Regions from separate parts of the Brenneria sp. L3-3C-1 genome, predicted to be linked through region 1. Evidence: predicted binding sites of a transcription regulator. Region 1 holds the regulator's gene; each other region holds the start of a gene.
What was found. The regulator ArgR, encoded in region 1, controls arginine synthesis, uptake and breakdown. The targets are predictions, from matches to a motif close to ANTGAATAAAAATACANT.
Positions count from the first base shown of each region.

Region 2: argF (ornithine carbamoyltransferase) is a predicted target of ArgR. The motif match lies at 5,322-5,339, and genes of this name have one in related genera.
Region 3: argA (amino-acid N-acetyltransferase) is a predicted target of ArgR. The motif match lies at 1,213-1,230, and genes of this name have one in related genera.

Region 1 covers NZ_JAEMHF010000005.1:58,541-65,053, reverse strand. The annotation lists gene JG725_RS12020 (DMT family transporter) at 1-277, opposite strand, end outside; gene rpmA (50S ribosomal protein L27) at 367-624, opposite strand; gene rplU (50S ribosomal protein L21) at 644-955, opposite strand; gene ispB (octaprenyl diphosphate synthase) at 1,216-2,187, shown strand; gene JG725_RS12000 (DNA-binding protein) at 2,214-2,585, opposite strand; gene JG725_RS11995 (DNA-binding protein) at 2,814-3,194, opposite strand; gene JG725_RS11990 (helix-turn-helix transcriptional regulator) at 3,381-3,644, shown strand; gene mdh (malate dehydrogenase) at 3,708-4,646, opposite strand; gene argR (transcriptional regulator ArgR) at 5,117-5,587, shown strand; gene tsaD (tRNA (adenosine(37)-N6)-threonylcarbamoyltransferase complex transferase subunit TsaD) at 5,677-6,513, opposite strand, start outside.
Region 2 covers NZ_JAEMHF010000004.1:109,480-115,992, reverse strand. The annotation lists gene JG725_RS11020 (circularly permuted type 2 ATP-grasp protein) at 1-1,151, opposite strand, end outside; gene ridA (2-iminobutanoate/2-iminopropanoate deaminase) at 1,386-1,772, opposite strand; gene pyrI (aspartate carbamoyltransferase regulatory subunit) at 1,886-2,350, opposite strand; gene pyrB (aspartate carbamoyltransferase) at 2,366-3,301, opposite strand; gene JG725_RS11000 (YhcH/YjgK/YiaL family protein) at 3,769-4,236, shown strand; gene argF (ornithine carbamoyltransferase) at 4,282-5,289, opposite strand; gene rraB (ribonuclease E inhibitor RraB) at 5,452-5,877, shown strand; gene JG725_RS10985 (GNAT family N-acetyltransferase) at 5,957-6,460, opposite strand; gene JG725_RS10980 (hypothetical protein) at 6,366-6,513, opposite strand, start outside.
Region 3 covers NZ_JAEMHF010000002.1:466,850-473,362, reverse strand. The annotation lists gene argA (amino-acid N-acetyltransferase) at 1-1,180, opposite strand, end outside; gene amiC (N-acetylmuramoyl-L-alanine amidase AmiC) at 1,440-2,681, shown strand; tRNA gene JG725_RS08590 (tRNA-Met) at 2,782-2,858, opposite strand; tRNA gene JG725_RS08585 (tRNA-Met) at 2,905-2,981, opposite strand; gene mltA (murein transglycosylase A) at 3,248-4,420, shown strand; gene JG725_RS08575 (molybdopterin guanine dinucleotide-containing S/N-oxide reductase) at 4,553-6,513, shown strand, end outside.

The DNA.
Region 1 (6,513 bases):
AACTGAAAAAAACGAAATTTCCCAATAGCCCGCAGGTCGCTATCAATAACACAACCCACCACCGGCGCCGCCGAAAGATCCGCAACGGCGGTAATTGTTTTCGTGAAAACAGCACGATCCCCAGACCGAATGAAGCGATGAGGAATCGGTACCAAACAATGGTGTACGGCTCCATGACAACCAGAACCTGCTTCATGGCGATCGGCAGCGCGCCCCAGCAAATCGCCGTAATCAGCGCCAGACAGAGACCGATGCCCGTCTGTTGTTGCGTATTCATGTTCGTCTCAGATGATCACCAGGAAGCAGAATGTAAAAAGCCCCGCAACGAATTGCGGGGCTTAAATCTATAAGACCTGACGCGAAAAATTATTCAGCAACGATACTGATATATTTACGGTTTTTAGGGCCTTTCACTTCAAACTGCACTTTACCGTCAGCCAAAGCGAACAGCGTATGGTCTTTTCCGCAGCCTACATTGCTACCGGCGTGGAATTTGGTTCCGCGCTGACGAACGATGATGCTGCCAGCTAATACAGCTTCTCCGCCGAAACGTTTTACGCCCAGGCGTTTGCTTTCTGAGTCACGGCCGTTACGAGTTGAACCGCCAGCTTTCTTGTGTGCCATTAATCCGCTCTCCTAAATCTTAAGCGCTGATGCCGGTGATTTTCACGTCAGTGAACCACTGACGATGGCCCGCTTGCTTACGGTAGTGTTTACGACGACGAAACTTAACAATCTTAACTTTCTCGCCGCGACCGTGAGCAACAACTTCAGCTTTGATCTTACCGCCATCGACGAAAGGAACGCCGATTTTGATTTCTTCACCATTGGCAACCATCAGAACCTGATCAAACTCAATAGCTTCACCAGTTGCGATGTCCAGCTTTTCCAAGCGAACGGTTTGACCTTCGCTTACTCGGTGTTGTTTACCACCACTTTGGAAAACTGCGTACATAAAAAACTCCGCTTTCCGCGCACTCAACGTATGATTATCCAGAGCGCACTATAAATATTCACAATAGGGCGCGAATTCTACGCAAAAATACTGAGGATGACAAGTGCAGAATCAAACGTTGTGAAGAAAAAGAATACAACGTATTAACTGCCGTTTATCTCTCTCATTTTTCCAGTACAATCTACTCAACAAGTTCCCTCATATGCCGATATGAAACAGCAATCTTACGGCGATGTTGAAGATATTAGCTGGCACAAACAATGAATCTAGAGCAAATCACAGCGTTAACCACTCAGGACATGACCGCCGTTAATGAAGTCATTCTTGAGCAACTGAACTCGGATGTCGTACTCATTAATCAACTCGGCCACTATATCATCAGCGGCGGCGGCAAACGTATCAGACCGATGATTGCCGTGCTCGCCGCCCGCGCGCTCGCCTATGACGGTCATAAGCATATTACCGTGGCGGCATTGATCGAGTTCATCCACACCGCCACCTTACTGCACGATGACGTTGTGGATGAGTCCGACATGCGCCGCGGCAAAGCGACGGCAAATGCGGCTTTTGGCAATGCGGCCAGCGTACTGGTCGGCGACTTTATCTATACCCGCGCGTTTCAAATGATGACCAGCCTGGAGTCGCTGCGCGTACTGGCGCTGATGTCCGAAGCCGTCAACGTGATAGCCGAAGGCGAAGTACTACAGTTGATGAACTGCAACGATCCCAATATCACCGAAGAAAGCTATATGCGGGTCATTTACAGTAAAACCGCACGATTGTTCGAGGCTGCCGCCCAATCATCGGCGATTCTAGCCGGTGCGACGCCGGAACAGGAAAAAGCATTGCAGGATTACGGCCGCTATCTGGGCACGGCGTTTCAGCTAATTGATGATTTACTGGATTATAACGCTGACGGCAAAACGCTGGGTAAAAATACCGGCGATGACCTTAATGAAGGCAAACCGACCTTGCCTTTGCTGCATGCGATGCATAACGGCAATGCGGAACAAAGCGCCATGATTCGCCAGGCGATTGAAAACGGCAACGGACGCCACCTGCTTGATCCCGTACTTGCGGCCATGCAGCAGTGCGGTTCGCTCGACTATACCCGTCTGCGCGCAGAGGAAGAGGCGGATAAAGCGATTGCAGCGCTGCAACCGTTATCGGAAACCCCCTTCCGCATTGCGCTTGAGGGGCTAGCTCACCTGGCAGTGCAACGTGATTTCTGACAACGTCGCCTTGTGGTGATTAGCAATTATGCTGTCTGGTCATCGGCGACATCATCCAGACGAGACAGCATAGCTAAGGTGCCTTCACGCAAAATAAAATTAATCAACCGGGATTGTTCGCTTTCCGAAAGCTGATGAAAAATATGAATCCATGACGCCAGCAATGCGGGTTCTTTTTTTGCCTGATACTCCAGCACCTCGCTTTCTTTCAGCAACAGCGAATCTTTCACCTCATCAGGCAAACTGCGGATGGAATACTCAACGCCGCGCCCTTGAACACCTTTGCGCCGCCTTCTCTCCCAACCGTCCTCGCGGGCCCGTTTGTTTAATCCCTGCGGAGTTTTAGGCAGCCCGCCCACGCCAATCAGTTCATTAGTCGCAAACCACTCTTTGTCCATACTCACTACTCCTTGTTTATTCCTGAGGCAACGCCGGTCGCGCGCCCCAAAAGTTTCCATATAATAGACTATAATTACCTAAACATCTAACGTTCACGCGTTATTGGTATCACTAAAGCTGTAAACGGCGCGCCATCGCAGGCATTTCATATGAATCATCAGGAAAGAGTAAAAACAGAGGAATAAGGCGTATCGCCATCTGAACAGATGGCAATAGAAGGCCGGCATTTACTCGGCGATCCTATCTGGATCGGCGTTCTCAGTAGACACGCCAAGCTGGCTCAGCGTGGCGGAGACGCCGACTCTCAAAATATAGCCAATCAGCTCGTCTCTTTCTTTTTCAGAGAGTTGATAATATATCTGCAACCAAACGGCCAGCGTGGCGGGCTGTTTTACGGAATATGCCGGGGAATCGCTTTCGAGTAATAAGGATTTTTTTACCGTATCGGGAAGACTATGAATCGAATACTCCACACCTCTCCCCTGAACGCCTTTACGACGGCGCTTTTCCCATCCATCTTCACGAGCGCGTTTATTCAATCCCTGTCTTGATTTCGGGAGGCCGCCGACACCAACCAGCTCGCTGGTAGCAAACCACTCTTTTTTCATAGCCTTTCATCCTGATAGTGCCATGCCTAACAAAAACCAATTTATTTGGAAATTAATTGAGAATCTTTTAGAAAATTAATGCTATATTATTTCCAAATAATAGTATCACGTTAGCCTGGCATATAACTCACATTCGTTATTTATACCACTAATACACAGTCGTCTTATAGCAATAAGGGAAGGATTATGACTTTAAGGAAACATGACTGGCATCCCGCTGATATCATTGCCGCCTTGCGCAAAAAAGGCACAACGCTGGCTGCGGTATCACGTGCTGCCGGATTAAGTTCATCAACACTGGCTAATGCGTTGACGCGCCCCTGGCCTAAAGGAGAGTGGTTGATAGCTGATGCGTTGGGGATCCACCCATCAGAAATCTGGCCAAGTCGTTATTATGATCCGGAAACCAACGAGCTTATTGACAGAAAGAAACTGATTCGCCCCCAGTAAAGACAAAAGCCGGAGAGACACTCTCCGGCTTGTAGACTCATGATGACGAAATCGCAGCGTTCATTAGCCTTTTATGAAAGACTCGCCCAGTTCGATATCCTGATTTAGCGTATCCAACATATTCGTGAGCGACGCTTGCTCAAACGCGCTTAACGTACCAATGTCTTTACGTTCAACAATACCCTCTTTACCCAACAGCACAGGCTGAGCAAAGAAACGGGCATATTTGCCGTCGCTTTCTACATAGGCGCATTCAACAACGTTGCTTTCACCCTGCAAGGCACGAACCAGAGACAGGCCGAATCGGGCAGCTGCCTGCCCCATCGACAAGGTCGCCGATCCGCCGCCGGCTTTCGCTTCCACAACTTCGGTACCGGCATTCTGGATGCGCTTTGTCAGGTCGGCGGCTTCCTGCTCGCTGAAGCTTACGCCGGGGATTTGCGACAGCAAAGGCAGAATCGTCACGCCGGAATGGCCGCCGATAACAGGAACATTGATGTCCTGCGGTTGTTTGCCTTTCAGTTCAGCCACAAACGTATTAGAACGGATGATATCCAGCGTGGTGACGCCGAACAGTTTGTTTCTGTCGTAAACGCCCGCTTTTTTCAACACTTCGGCGGCGATAGCCACTGTCGTATTCACCGGGTTGGTGATGATGCCAATGCAGGCTTTGGGGCAGGTACTGGCGATTTGCTCAACCAGATTGCGCACAATCCCGGCATTTACATTGAATAAATCTGAACGGTCCATACCCGGCTTACGGGCCACGCCAGCAGATATCAACACGATGTCGGCGCCAACCAGCGCCGGGGTCGCGTCTTCGCCGCTATAGCCTTTGATTTTGACTGCGGTAGGAATATGGCTCAGATCAACCGCAACGCCCGGGGTTACCGGAGCAATGTCATAAAGCGATAATTCCGAACCTGAAGGAAGCTGGGTTTTGAGGAGGAGCGCAAGGGCCTGACCAATACCGCCTGCTGCACCAAGAACTGCAACTTTCATCCTAAACTCCTTATTATCGTAAAGTACAAAAATTTTGTGAATTCATATAATTATAGAATTAACACTAGAAGAAAAAATGAAGCGCATTTACTTACCGTCAACGGATAGCGCTTAAAGACTGAAAATATCCTATGTCTCTAATAATAAATCAAAAACGGCTAATAATTTGAAAGGTAAGTAAAGTTAATGGGCTTTTGAGTTAAAAATGCGGCGCACATTTATGGCCAGTCAACTAGGGGACTACATTACACCGATCGTCGGTCTGCAAACAACATCATTCTGATAACATTTGGTTCACTTTTATGTGACCTGCAACACAGTTTTCAGACTCGCCGGCTTGGCGGAATTTTTATTTTTTTATTCATCCGGATCATAACGGATGAACGGCGCTATTATACGCATTATGATTGCATAAAAATTCACTTATCTGCATAATAACGACACAAATAACCCTATGAATCCGGTGCAGAATGCGTAACACGACAAAACAGGAAGACTTAGTTAAGGCGTTCAAAGCGCTGCTGAAAGAAGAAAAGTTCAGCTCTCAAAGTGAGATCGTTCAAGCTTTGCAAGATGACGGATTTGAAAACATCAATCAGTCCAAAGTCTCACGCATGCTGACTAAATTTGGTGCGGTACGGACACGTAACGCCAAAATGGAAATGGTTTACTGTCTGCCCGCCGAGCTTGGCGTTCCCACCACCACCAGCCCACTCAAGAATCTGGTGCTGGACGTCGACTTTAATGATGCCGTAGTGGTTATCCATACCAGCCCGGGCGCAGCGCAGTTGATCGCGCGTTTGCTCGACTCGTTGGGTAAATCAGAAGGGATTCTCGGCACCATCGCGGGCGATGACACCATCTTCACCACCCCAGCCAGAGGGTTCAGCGTCAAACAGCTTTACGAGGCTATTTTGGTGCTGTTCGAGCAGGAACTGTAGCCGAACAGCCGTAACAACATCGCCCGCGCCTTGATGATGTTGATGAAAGCCGCGATGTCGCCAGCGACGCGGGCTATGGATGATTCGGCTTAAATGGCCGGCAATTCAGCCAGCGGCCAGCGCGGTCGCACCGTGATGCCGAGTTCCCGCCGTTCTCCCTGTTGCAGGCGAACCGTTCCCGCGTAAGCGATCATGGCGCCATTATCCGTGCAAAACTCCGGCCGGGCATAAAATACCGCCCCGCCCCGTTTTGTCATCATCTCGCCCAGACGCTGACGCAGCGTACGGTTGGCGCTCACGCCCCCGGCTATCACCAGCCTTTTGAAGCCGGTTTCATCCAGCGCACGACGGCATTTTATCGCCAGCGTATCCACCACCGCATCCTCGAAAGCTCGGGCAATGTCCGCCCGGGTTTGTGCATCATCATCGTTATTGCGGATCGTATTGGCCGCGAAGGTTTTTAAACCGGAGAAACTGAAATCCAGCCCGGGGCGATCGGTCATCGGACGCGGGAACGTAAAACGCGCGGCGTCGCCGGCCTGAGCCATTTTTGACAGCATCGGCCCGCCCGGGTAATCCAGCCCCAGCAATTTTGCCGTTTTATCAAACGCCTCGCCCGCGGCATCATCGATTGACTCGCCAAGCAGCCGATACTCGCCGATGCCGGTGACGCTGATTAGCTGCGTATGACCGCCGGAAACCAGCAACGCCACAAAAGGAAATTCAGGCGGATTGTCTTCCAGCATCGGCGCCAGCAGGTGCCCTTCCATATGATGCACCGCGACCGCCGGAACATTCCAGGCAAACGCCAGCGAGCGGCCTATCGTCGCCCCGACCAACAGCGCCCCCACCAGTCCGGGGCCGGCAGTATAGGCCACGCCGTCAATATCACCGGCTTTTAAATCCGCTTCGCGCAGCGCCGCCTG
Region 2 (6,513 bases), on a different contig from region 1:
CGCGGGCCGACCAACATGCCGTAGCCGCCGGCGCCGTGAACCTCTTTCACCACCATGCTGTCCAGATTGTCGAGCACATAGCTCAATGCTTTGGGATCGCGGCACTGCCAGGTGGGGATGTTGCCCAGAATCGGTTCTTCGGACAGGTAAAAACGGATCATGTCCGGCACGTAAGGATAGATGGACTTGTCATCCGCCACGCCGGTGCCGATCGCGTTGGCCAGCACTACGCCGCCGGCGCGATACACCGACAGCAGACCCGGCACGCCGAGCATGGAATCGGCGCGGAAGGCCAGCGGATCGAGGAACGCGTCATCCACGCGGCGATAAATCACGTCCACCTGGCAAGGGCCTTCGGTGGTGCGCATATAGACGGCCCCCTCTTTGACGAACAGATCGGCGCTTTCCACCAGCTCAACGCCCATCTGCTGCGCCAGAAAGCTGTGTTCAAAATAGGCGCTGTTGAAGCGTCCCGGCGTCAATACCACCACGGTAGGGTCGTCCACCAGCGTGCTTTCGCGCAGCGTTTGCAGCAGGTAGCTGGGGTAGCGTTCGACGGGGGCGATATGTTGGCTGGCGAACAGATCCGGGTACAAGCGCATCATCATCTTGCGATTTTCCAGCATATAGGAGACGCCGGACGGGGTGCGCAGATTGTCTTCCAGCACGTAATAATTGCCGTCGCTGTTGCGCACCATATCGATACCGGTGATATGGGCGTAAATATTGTTGTGTAAATCCACGCCCTGCATACAGGGTTGGTATTGATCGTTCGCCAGCACCTGTTCGTGGGGAATAATGCCGGCTTTGAGAATATGCTGCTGATGATAGATATCGTAGAGAAACGCATTCAGCGCCTGTACCCGCTGGCGGATGCCGAGATCGAGCTGACGCCATTCATGGGCGGGAATAATCCGCGGTACGCTGTCGAAAGGAATTAAACGCTCGGTGCCGCCTTCTTCGCCGTAGACGTTAAAGGTGATGCCGACGCGGTGAAACAGCAGTTCAGCCTGCTCCTTTTTCTGTCTGATGGCCTGCTGGTCGGTTTGTTGCAACCATTGCCAATAGGAATTGTAGTGCTGGCGTTGCCTGCCTTCTACGGAGAGCATCTCATCGTAGTAAGACGGTGTCGGAAGCGTCATTTTTATCATGGTCATCCCCTGCATCACGCTTAATAGCGATAATAGTGCAATGCATAAAATGCGCCATTTCAGCGAAACGTGTCGCCATCATTATTTAGCCAACGATTTCGCACTCTATTGGGGCGGCCGTTGACGTGCCTGCACCGCGGCGGTTCGCTTCAGGGTGTGAGGCGGAGAGCGAGACAATAAAAAAGACGCAACCATCATGGTGCGTCTTTTTACATTTATGACCAATGACAGGGCTTAGCGACGAACGGCGATCGCTTCAATTTCGATTTTCACGTCTTTTGGCAGACGAGCGACTTCAACGCAGGAGCGCGCCGGGAAAGGCGCATCGTGTTCGGTAAAGAAAGCTTCATAGGCCGCATTGACGGTGGAAAAATCATTCAGATCCTTAACGAACACCGTGGTTTTGACGATATCGGAAACCTTCAGACCGGCGGCTTCGACAATCGCCTTGACGTTAGTCAGCGACTGGCGCGTCTGTGCCGTAATGTCGTCGGCGACCAGGCCGCTTTTCGGGTTAACCGGAATTTGACCGGAAGTGATGATCATGCTGCCGAGATCGACGCCTTGTACATAGGGGCCGATGGCGGCGGGAGCCTGTTCGGTGCTGATGGTGCGTGACATGGTATCTCCTGATTGGGACGTAAAAGGAACGCGAGTGCTGCCATTATTCAAAAAAGCCCTGCCTCAGGCAATGTCTGCGAGCGGGGCAATCGAAGAAAGCGCGGCAGCGATGCTTAGCGATCCTGCAAGACAGCCTGACGCTCGAACTCTTTTTCGCAGTATTTACATTTCAGATGGACGTCGCCTTCACGCTGTTTGACCCTGAACGAAGACGACACCGGTTCGCTGCGGCTGATGCAATTGCTGTTCGGACAGGTTAAGACATCGTCGATATGATCGGGCAGCGTCGGCGCCAGTTTGCGCACCACATCGTAATCATCGATCTGATTAACGGTGGCCTGCGGCGCATACATCGCCAGTTGATTGGCCTGTTGCTCGGTCAGGAAGACGTTCTCAATCTTGATCAGATCCTTGCGGCCCAGTTGGTTTGAAGGCAGGTTCAGACCGATGGTGATGCGCTGGTCGGTTGCGGTCAGCTTGAATAACGTCAGCAGCTTAAAACCCACCTGTGCGGGAATATGGTCGATAACCGTGCCACGCTTGATGGCTTCCACCTGTAATTTATTATCGTGAGTCATGACTCTTCCTCTCTCTCACAGAACCAGTTCGCGATTCAGTACCAGCGCCAGCAAAGCCTGACGCGCGTAGATGCCATTTCCCGCCTGTTGGAAATAGTAAGCGTAGGGCGTTTTATCCACATCGATGGTGATTTCGTCGACGCGCGGCAGGGGATGCAGCACTTTCAGGTTGGCGCGCGCATCGTTCAGGTCGGCGGCCCGCAGCACGAACTGAGACTTGATGTTGATGTATTCCGACGGATCCAGACGCTCTTTCTGCACCCGCGTCATATACAGAATATCCAGCTCGGAGACCACTTCCTCAATGCTGTTGTGCAGGCTGTAGGGAATATTTTTTTCTTCCAGCATGGTCAGAATGTAGTCCGGCATCGCCAGTGCGTCCGGGGCGATAAAGTAAAAGCGGTTGCCGTCGAATTTCGCCAGCGCCTGCGTCAGCGAATGCACGGTGCGCCCATATTTCAGGTCGCCCACCATGGCGATATTGATGTTGCTCAGGCGTCCCTGGGTTTCCTGAATGGTAAACAGATCGAGCAGCGTTTGCGACGGGTGCTGGTTGGCGCCATCGCCGGCGTTCAGTACCGGAATGCCGCCGGAAAATTCCGCGGCCAGACGGGATGCCCCTTCCTGCGGGTGCCGCATGACGATCGCATCCACATACTGGCTGATAACCGAGATGGTGTCGGCCAGCGTTTCGCCTTTTTTGCCCAACGAGGTGTTACTGCTGTCGGCGAAGCCCACCACCGAGGCGCCCAGACGATGTATCGCGGTTTCAAAGGATAAGCGCGTACGCGTCGATGCTTCGAAAAAACAGCTGGCAATCACTTTGTGCTTTAACAGCTCAGGCTGCGGGTTGGCTTTCAGGCTGGCGGCAACCTGCAATGCCAGTTCCAACTCCCCTCGGCTGAGGTCGTTAATTGAAATGATGTGTTTTTGATAAAGCGGATTGACCATTTTTGTTTTTCTCCTTACGGTTAGGCCGGAAAACAGATATCGCGTCTGACGTGCCCTGGATAACAGGCAAAAAAAAGCCCCTCACTGAGGGGCCTTTATGAATGATCGGTCAAGCAACGGAAAGGAAAACGCTGGCTGGCTACCGGATGGCAGCTGTGGTTGATAACCAACAATCGCAGCGATTTTTTTTATGCAGCAGTGCATGATCCCTCCCGGCAAATTGTCGGGAATTATACGCGCCGATGAGGCTAATTCAAGCGAAAAACGTGATTTTTTACGCATGGCAATCGGTTGCGGATGAATATCTCCCACGGCAGGAAATGCAGGTCACCGACGGCAAAATAAAAGTATGAAATTCAGGTCACCTTTTCAGAATAACGTGCTGGCGGGTATGCTGTTCAGCGCGTATAACATGGGTAAAAATTCAGTTTATAAAACGCGGTTTTATTTTAAAACGGGAAAAAATTATGATCACAGGCAATATCCATCACCTTGAGTTGGTTCCTTATCTGCCGGCAAAACTGCGCGACGCCATCGAGCACGTTAAGCGGCATATTACGGCCCAGACGCCGCTGGGTAAGCATGATATCGACGGTGATAACGCATTTGTGCTGCTCTCCAATGACAGTACCGATCTGTTTGAAAATCGCCGCGCCGAGTATCACGCCAAATATCTGGATATCCAGATTATTCTGTCGGGCGTGGAAGGGATGACGTTCAGCAACCTGCCGGCCGGCAAGCCGGACGTTGACTGGCTGGCGGATAAAGACATCGCTTTTTTGCCGTGCGGGGAACAGGAAAAACAGATTGTGATGCGGGAAGGCGACTTTGTGGTCTTCTATCCGGGCGAGGTGCATAAGCCGTTATGTGCGGTAGGGGAGCCTGCGCACGTGCGTAAAGCGGTGGTGAAGATTGACGCATCGCTGGTGCGGTGATCGGCGTTGCGCCACCCCGGCCCTTCGCCGGGGTGGCGCAGATCGCTAATCCTGGCTTAACGTCGCCACCATTACCGCTTTAATGGTGTGCATCCGGTTTTCCGCCTGATCGAAGACGATGCTGTGCGCGGATTCAAACACCTCATCCGTGACTTCCATGCCGCCGTGCAGTCCGTACTGCTCCGCCATCTGTTTGCCGAGCGTGGTCTGATCGTCATGGAACGCCGGCAGGCAGTGCAGGAACTTCACCTGCGGGTTGCCGGTTGCGGCGATCATCGCCATATTGACCTGATAGGGCTTCAGCAGCGTAATTCGTTGCCGCCAGGTTTCTTTGGGTTCGCCCATCGACACCCAGACGTCGGTGTAGATGAAATCGACGTCCGCCACGCCGGCGGCAATATCTTCCGTCAGCGTAATGGCGCCGCCGGTTTGTTTGGCGGCCGCCTGACATCCCTCGACCAATCCCTCTTCCGGCCAGCAGGCTTTAGGGGCAATCAGACGTAAATCCAGCCCGGTCAGCGCCGCCGCTTCCAGCATGGTGTTGCCCATGTTGTTGCGGGCGTCGCCCACATAGGCCAGTTTCATCGCCGACAGCGGCTTGGCCGGCAAATGTTCCTGCATGGTCAGTAAATCGGCCAGCAACTGTGTCGGATGGCATTCATCCGTCAGCCCGTTCCAGACAGGGACGCCCGCATAGCGCGCCAGCGTTTCAACGATTTGCTGACCGTAGCCGCGATACTGGATACCGTCGTACATTCTGCCCAGCACCCGCGCGGTATCCTTGATGGATTCCTTGTGTCCGATTTGACTGCCGCTGGGCGCCAGATAGGTCACCTGTGCCCCCTGATCGTATGCAGCAACTTCGAAAGAGCAACGAGTGCGGGTCGAATCTTTTTCGAAGATGAGTGCGATGTTTTTACCTTGCAGGCGGCGGATTTCAGCGCCGCTTTTTTTATCGGCTTTGAGTTTCGTTGACAGAGCTAAAAGATCGGCAATTTCTACTGGCGTAAAATCCATTAATCTTAAAAAATGACGCTTATAAAACGGTTTCATGAGGCATATCTCCATGCAGCTCAACACCAATGGTTGAATTAAAATTCACTTTATATGTGTAATTATTCAAATTCAAGTGTCGGCGGCAAACTTTATGGTGGAGACCGCCGCAGGGCTGTGGGACAATGACGAAATACTACGCCGATTAATGAGGACTGAGGCATGGCAAACCGCGAATTGCTGGAAGAACAACGTGAAGAGACACGCCTGATCATCGAAGAACTGTTGGATGACGGCAGCGATCCCGATGCGCTCTATACCATTGAGCACCATTTCTCAGCCGAAAAGTTTGAGGTGCTGGAAAAGGTCGCCGTGGAAGCGTTCAAATTAGGCTATGAAGTGACCGATGCGGAAGAGCTTGAAGTGGAAGACGGCGTTTTGCTGATGTGCTGCGATGCCATCAGCGAAGTGGCGTTGAACGCGGAATTGATCGATGCTCAGGTCGAACAGCTGTTGACGCTGGCCGAACGCCACGGCGTGAACTATGACGGCTGGGGCACCTACTTTGAAGATCCCGATGGCGAAGACGGAGAAGAAGGAAACGACGAAGATTTTTATGACGAAGACGATGATGGAAAACGCCATTAATCGTTAAGCCCGGCCTCATTTAAAGCCGCGGCGGCGAAAGTTTCCGCGGCTTCCTCTCTCTTATCTGACGGTTGCCGGCTTACAACTGCTTAAGCATGGTCACTTCACAATCGGTATGCCCGGTATTGCCCATGGCATGGGGAATATGCTCAAACCCTAATGATCGGTACAGCCGGATGGCGCTGGTTAAGTGGCCGGTGGTTTCCAGATAGCAGCGGCGAAATCCCCGCTGGCGGGCAAAATCCAGCGCCAGTAAGGCAAGCTTTCTGGCCAGGCCTTTGCCGCGCAGCACGGGTAAAAAATACATTTTTTGTAATTCGCAAACATCCTCATCGCCTGCCGCCAGCGGCGCGATACCTCCGCCGCCAACCACTTCACCCTGATATTCAATCACCCAGTAGGCGCTATTCGGGCGATTATAAAGCTCAAACAGGCTATCCAGATCAGGATCGGATACCGTGTAGCCCTTGTCCGCCGTCAAACCGAATTCAGCGGAAACGCAGCGGATAACACCGGCGATAGCGGCGTTGTCTTGTGCTGTGATCGGGCGCATCCGAAGGGTGACAGGCATTGCGGTCATCATGATATTCGCTCTTTTTTTTACGGTATTGGCTAATCAAATAGGTTCCAGGCTGA
Region 3 (6,513 bases), on a different contig from region 1:
TCAGTCCTTGCTGGCGAGCCTGGGCCGCGATTCGCTGTAGCAGCATGTCGCCGCGCGAGGAGCTACGATAGTCCGGATGCACCGCGACGCAGGCCATCTCACCGATGTTCTCTTCCGGGAAAGGATAAAGCGCCGCGCAGGCAATGGTCAGATTATCCCGCACCACCACGGTAAACTTATCGATTTCCATTTCCAACTGTTCACGGGAACGCCTGACCAGAATGCCCTGCTGTTCCAGCGGGCGGATCAGCTCCAGAATGCCGCCGATGTCGTTAATCGTCGCCCTGCGTACCTGTTCGGCGCTTTCCATTACGATTTGCGTGCCAATCCCGTCGCGGGAGAACAGTTCCTGAAGCAGCGCGCCATCATCCTGATAGCTGATCAAATGGCTGCGGCGTACGCCGCTGCGGCAGGCTTTCACTGCTCCGCGCAGGAATCTGACCGTACCGGATTGGTAATCGCCCTGTTCTTCCAGCGTTTCGATGCGCCGTTGGGCGTCGTCCGGAAACAGCTCGGAAATGATGTTGCCTTCTTCGTTGATCACGCCCTGTGAAGAGCAGAAACCGATCATTTTCTCGGCTTTCAGCTTGATCGCCAACTGGGTGGCGACTTCTTCCGAGGTCAGGTTGAAGCTTTCCCCGGTGACGGAAACCGCGACCGGCCCCAGCAGGACAATCGCGCCGCTATTCAACTGGCGGTGCAAGGCTTCTTCGTCGATACGACGAATGCGTCCGCTGTGGCAGTAGTCCACGCCGTCATCCACGCCAAGCGGCTGGGCGATAATAAAGTTGCCGCTGACGACGTTGATGTGCGCGCCCTGTAGCGGCGTATTATTCAAACTCATCGACAACCGGGCGGTGATATCCAACTGCAACATCCCGGCGGCTTGTTTAACCAGCTCCAGCGTGGTTCTGTCCGTGATGCGGATATTTTTGTGGTAATGCGGCTCGTAGTGATGGGTGGTCAGGTTGCTGTCAATCTGCGGGCGGGCGCCATAAACCACCACCAGCTTAATCCCCAGGCTGTGCAGCAGCCCGATATCGTTAATGATGCTGGCGAAGTTTTCATGCTCAATGGCTTCGCCGCCCAGCATGATGACAAAGGTTTTGCCGCGATGGGCATTGATATAGGGAACCGAGTGGCGGAAGCCTTCCACCAGTTCTGTACTACGCTCCTTCACTGGGACTCCTGTTTGAATTTTTATTCGTAATTTTTGTATTTTTATTCTTTATGGGGAAAAACGCAAGGGGTAAGTCATCGCTGAAAGACCGGAAGGGTAAATTAAGAATTTATCCCTTTTGTGCCTGAAAGATACCGTCGGTAAAGCATAAAAATGATTTTTGCATGACACGGGAGAGGAGATTGGTTAAAGTTTTTGAAAATTTTCTTATCCCTACGCTCAGTGCCTGGCAATAACACAGTAATCAGACCGGAGTTGCATGTCTCATTCGAATCACAATCTGACTCGGCGGCGCCTGTTACAAAGCGCTGCGGCAACCTGGCTGTTAAGTGTGAGCGGTGTCGGGATGGCCGCGGTCGCGCAGGTGATTGCCGTGCGCGTCTGGCCTTCTTCTTCTTATACCCGCGTCACGCTGGAATCAAATCATTCGCTTAAGTACAAGCAGTTCACCCTTAGCAATCCGGATCGCATCGTGGTGGACATTGAAAATATCCACCTTAATAACGTCCTGAAGAATATTTCCAGTCAGTTTCAGCAAAACGATCCGCTGATTAAAAATGCCAGAATCGGCCAGTTTGATAAAAATACGGTGCGTTTGGTGTTGGAATTAAAGCAGGGAACGGATGCCAAGCTGTTTACGCTGAGCCCGGTCGCGGAATTCAAACACCGTCTGGTGATGGATCTCTATCCGCTGCCAGGACGTTATGACAACGAAGACGACCCGTTGCTGGCGCTGTTGGAGGATTACAATAAGGGCGATCTGGAGCGCACGCTGCCGGCGGAGGCGCCGCAAGCCGGGAAAGCCGGGCGCGATCGTCCGCTGGTCATTATGCTTGATCCCGGCCACGGCGGTGAAGATCCCGGCGCGATTGGTAAAAACAAAACGCGCGAGAAAGATATTGTGTTGCAGATAGCCCGCCGCCTGCGCGCCTTGATCGATCGTGAACCCAATATGAAAGCGTATATGACCCGCAATGAAGATGTATTTATCCCGTTGCGCGTGCGGGTGGCGAAAGCGCGCAAGCAGCGGGCCGACCTGTTTATCTCTATTCATGCGGATGCGTTTACCAATCGCGCGGCAAGGGGATCGTCGGTATTCGCGCTGTCCAAAAAAGGCGCGACCAGCACCGCGGCAAGCTTTCTGGCGCAGACGCAGAACGAATCGGATTTAATCGGCGGGGTGAGCATGAGCGGCGATCGCTATCTCGACCATACCATGTTTGACCTGGTGCAGACCGTTACCATTAACGACAGTCTGAAGTTCGGCAAGGAAATATTGACCCGGCTGGGCAAGGTGAATCGTCTGCATAAAAATAGCGTCGATCAGGCCGGGTTTGCGGTGCTGAAAGCCCCTGATATCCCCTCTGTTCTGGTGGAAACGGCATTTATCAGTAATCTGGAAGAAGAACGCAAATTACGCACCAGTCAGTTCCAGCAACAGATAGCCGAATCTATTCTTACCGGTATCAAGGCCTATTTTGCCGCGCATTCGGGGCGCTAACTAAGGCAGCGTTGGCTGTAGCAAATGAATGTTGATCGGAATGGGGTATCTCAGAAAGCAAAAAACACCCGTTAAGGGTGTTCAGCTATTGATTATCAATTGGTTGCGGGGGCCGGATTTGAACCGACGACCTTCGGGTTATGAGCCCGACGAGCTACCGGGCTGCTCCACCCCGCGTCCGTCTTGATATCGTACTTCTTTTGATGGTTTACACACATCAAATTGGTTGCGGGGGCCGGATTTGAACCGACGACCTTCGGGTTATGAGCCCGACGAGCTACCAGGCTGCTCCACCCCGCGTCCGTGGATGCGCACTATACTCCCCATGAACTTCTATGCAACCTATTTCTGTAAAAAATACGGGATAACCCGCACGGGTGCTGAATTTACCACCCAATAGATTGTTTTTTATACACAATGTCATGGGGTTTCATGTGGATAAACGACGTTCGCCGTCCTGAATGGCATGGCTGTGCTATTTTTTATCCGGGGTCGTTTCTTTCTATATAGGTGTTTGTTATCGTTCGACGGTGAATCCGTCGATGTCAAAAGAGAGCGCAACGAAGATGAAAGGATGTTGGGGAAAATATGTGCTGACCGGCGTGGTGATCGCCATTTTGGCTGGGTGTCAGTCCAGGCCGACCGATCGGGGCCAGCAGTATAAAGACGGACACCTCAATCAGCCTCTGGAACTGGTGAATGAGCCGAGCGCCAAGGGGAAACCGGTCAATGCGCGCGACTTTGTCACCCAGGTCTCTGAAATCAGGGCGGCATCTCCGGGGCTATACTCCCGCAACACCAATACCTTTCAGGCGATAGAAAACTGGATGATATCCGGCGCCGATACCCGCGAGCTAAGCAAATTCGGCTTGAGCGCCTGGCAGATGGAAGGCGTGGATAACTTCGGCAACGTCCAATTCACCGGTTATTACACGCCGGTGCTGCAAGCCCGCTATACCCGTCAGGGAGAGTTTCGCCATCCGCTCTACGCCATGCCGTCACGGGGCAAGAAAAACCGCCGCTTGCCGGATCGCGCCGCTATCTATTCCGGGGCGTTGGATGACAGCCTGATTCTGGCCTGGTCGAATTCACTGGTGGATAACTTTATGATGGAGGTGCAGGGCAGCGCCTACATCGATTTTGGCGACGGTCGCCCGCTGACTTTCTTTGGTTATGCCGGTAAAAACGGTCATGCCTATCGCAGTATCGGTAAGGTGCTGATCGACCGTGGCGAGGTGGCGCGTGAAGAGATGTCTATGCAGGCTATCCGCAAGTGGGCGGAACAGCGCAGCGAATATGAAGTGCGGGAGTTGCTGGAACAGAATCCGTCTTTTGTATTCTTTAAACCGATGATGTCCGCGCCAGTCAAAGGCGCCAGCGCGGTGCCGCTGGTGGCTAAAGCGTCCGTGGCGTCGGATCGTTCGCTGATCCCGCCGGGTACGGCACTGCTGGCGGAGGTGCCTTTGCTGGATAATGAAGGGAAATTCACCGGTAAGTATGAAATGCGCGTGATGATTGCGCTGGATGTCGGCGGCGCGATTAAAGGCCAGCACTTCGATATTTATCAGGGCATCGGGCATGAGGCGGGTCATGCGGCGGGGTTCTATAACCACTATGGGCGGGTATGGGTACTGAAAAACACCCAAACTGATAATACTTTGTTCAGTGCTTCTCAGGGCAATCCGGCAATGAAGACCCCTGGTTCAGGCTCGTTGTTGGTTAATAATCCACTGAATTAATTCGTGTTCCACAGGTTGAAATACGCATAAGCAATTTCGAATTACGCATAAATCATTGGCGATTTCGGCGATTGGGTAAGGTGCGGAACCACGCTATTATATAGTCCGCTAACTACTTACCACGAGGTCGTCATGTCGATTAAGCGTTATCCACACCTTGCACACTGGGGCGCGTTTACCGCGGTTGTTGAGGGCGGAAAATTGATCCGCTGTGAGCCGTTTGCGGACGATCCGGCTCCCTCCGCCATGCTCGACTCCATTGTGCCGTTGGTCTATTCGGAACGCCGCATCCGCCGTCCCGCAGTACGCCGTTCGTGGCTGCAAAAACGCGAGAACAGCGATCGCACGCTGCGGGGTAAGGAAGCGTTTGTTGAGGTTGACTGGGATGTGGCGCTGGATCTGGTGGCCGCGGAGAACCGCCGCGTGCGCGATCGGTATGGCGCCGACGGGCTGTTTGCCGGCTCTTACGGCTGGTCTTCCGCCGGGCGTTTTCATCATGCGCGCTCGCAGGTGCGTCGTTTCTATTTCTCCGGCGGCGGGGCGGTCGACCAACTGGGCAACTACAGCTGGGGAGCGGCGCAGTTTTTCCTGCCTTATGTGATCGGCACGTTTCATCCCCTGACCGGAAAAGTGACCGAGTGGCGCAGCGTTGCCGAACACTGCGATATTTTCCTCGCTTTCGGCGGTTTGGCGCTGAAAAACGCCCAGGTCGCCTCCGGCGGCGCCGGGCATCATACGCTTAAGCCCGCGCTGGAAAAGCTGGTGGAAAAAGGCATTCCGGTGATTAACATCAGCCCGATGCGTGACGACTGCCCTGAGTTTGTCAACGCCGAGTGGATCCCTATCCGCCCGAATACCGACGTGGCGCTGATGCTGGCGCTGGGCTATGAAATCCAGCGGCTGAACGCCGACGATAAGGATTTTCTGCAACGCTACTGCGTGGGCTACGATCAACTGACGGATTACCTGCACGGGCGCGGCGACGGGGTTGCCAAAACTCCGGAATGGGCCAGCGCCATCACCGGTATTCCGGCGCAACGTATCCAGCGCCTGGCGCGGCAGTTGATCGGGGTGCGCAGCTTTATCACCTGTTCCTATTCCGTCCAGCGCGCGCACCGCGGCGAGCAGCCTTATTGGATGATGATCGCGCTCTCATCCATGCTGGGGCAGGTCGGTTTACCGGGCGGCGGTTTTTCGTTCGGACATGGTTCGATGAACAGCGTGGGCAACGAACGTATTTCGACGCCCGCCCCGGCTTCTCCCTCCTGTGCGAATGCCGGACGGGCGATCCCTGTCGCGCGTATCGCCGATATGTTGCTGAATCCGGGGCAGCCGTACACCTTTCAGGGGGAAACTCACACCTATCCTGATATCCATTTGATTCACTGGGCCGGGGGCAATCCTTTCCACCACCACCAGCAGTTGAACCGGCTGGTTGAAGGCTGGCGCCGGCCGGATACGGTCATCGTTCAGGATATCGTCTGGACGCCGGCGGCGCAGATGGCGGATATCGTGCTGCCGGTGACCACGACGCTGGAGCGTAATGATATTGGCGGCTCTTCCCGCGACCGTTTTATTTTTGCCATGCATCAGGCGATTGCCCCGCAGCACCAGGCGCGTCATGACTTCGATATTTTCAGCGAACTGGCCGAACGGCTGGGCTATCAGGAGACGTTCACCCAAAACCGTAATGAGCGGCAATGGCTGGAAACCCTGTATGCGGATTGCCGAGCCAGACAGAACGACGCCGGGCAATTGTGGCCGTCATTCGATGAATTCTGGCGCCATGGGCATGTCGAGATCCCGATGGATGAAAAGCCGTTCGTATTCTTTGAAGATTTCCGCCGCGACCCGCAGCAACATGCGCTGCAAACGCCAAGCGGCAAAATAGAGCTATTCAGTTCGACCATTGCCGGCTACGACTACCCCGACTTTGCGCCGCATCCTGAATGGCGGCCGCCGGTTGAATGGCTGGGTGCGCCCGCCAGCAAAACATGGCCGCTGCACTTTATTTCCATTCAGCCTTCCGATCGGCTGCACAGCCAACTGGCGGCGACGCCGCAGGTTGAGGCCAATAAAACGGCAGGTAAAGA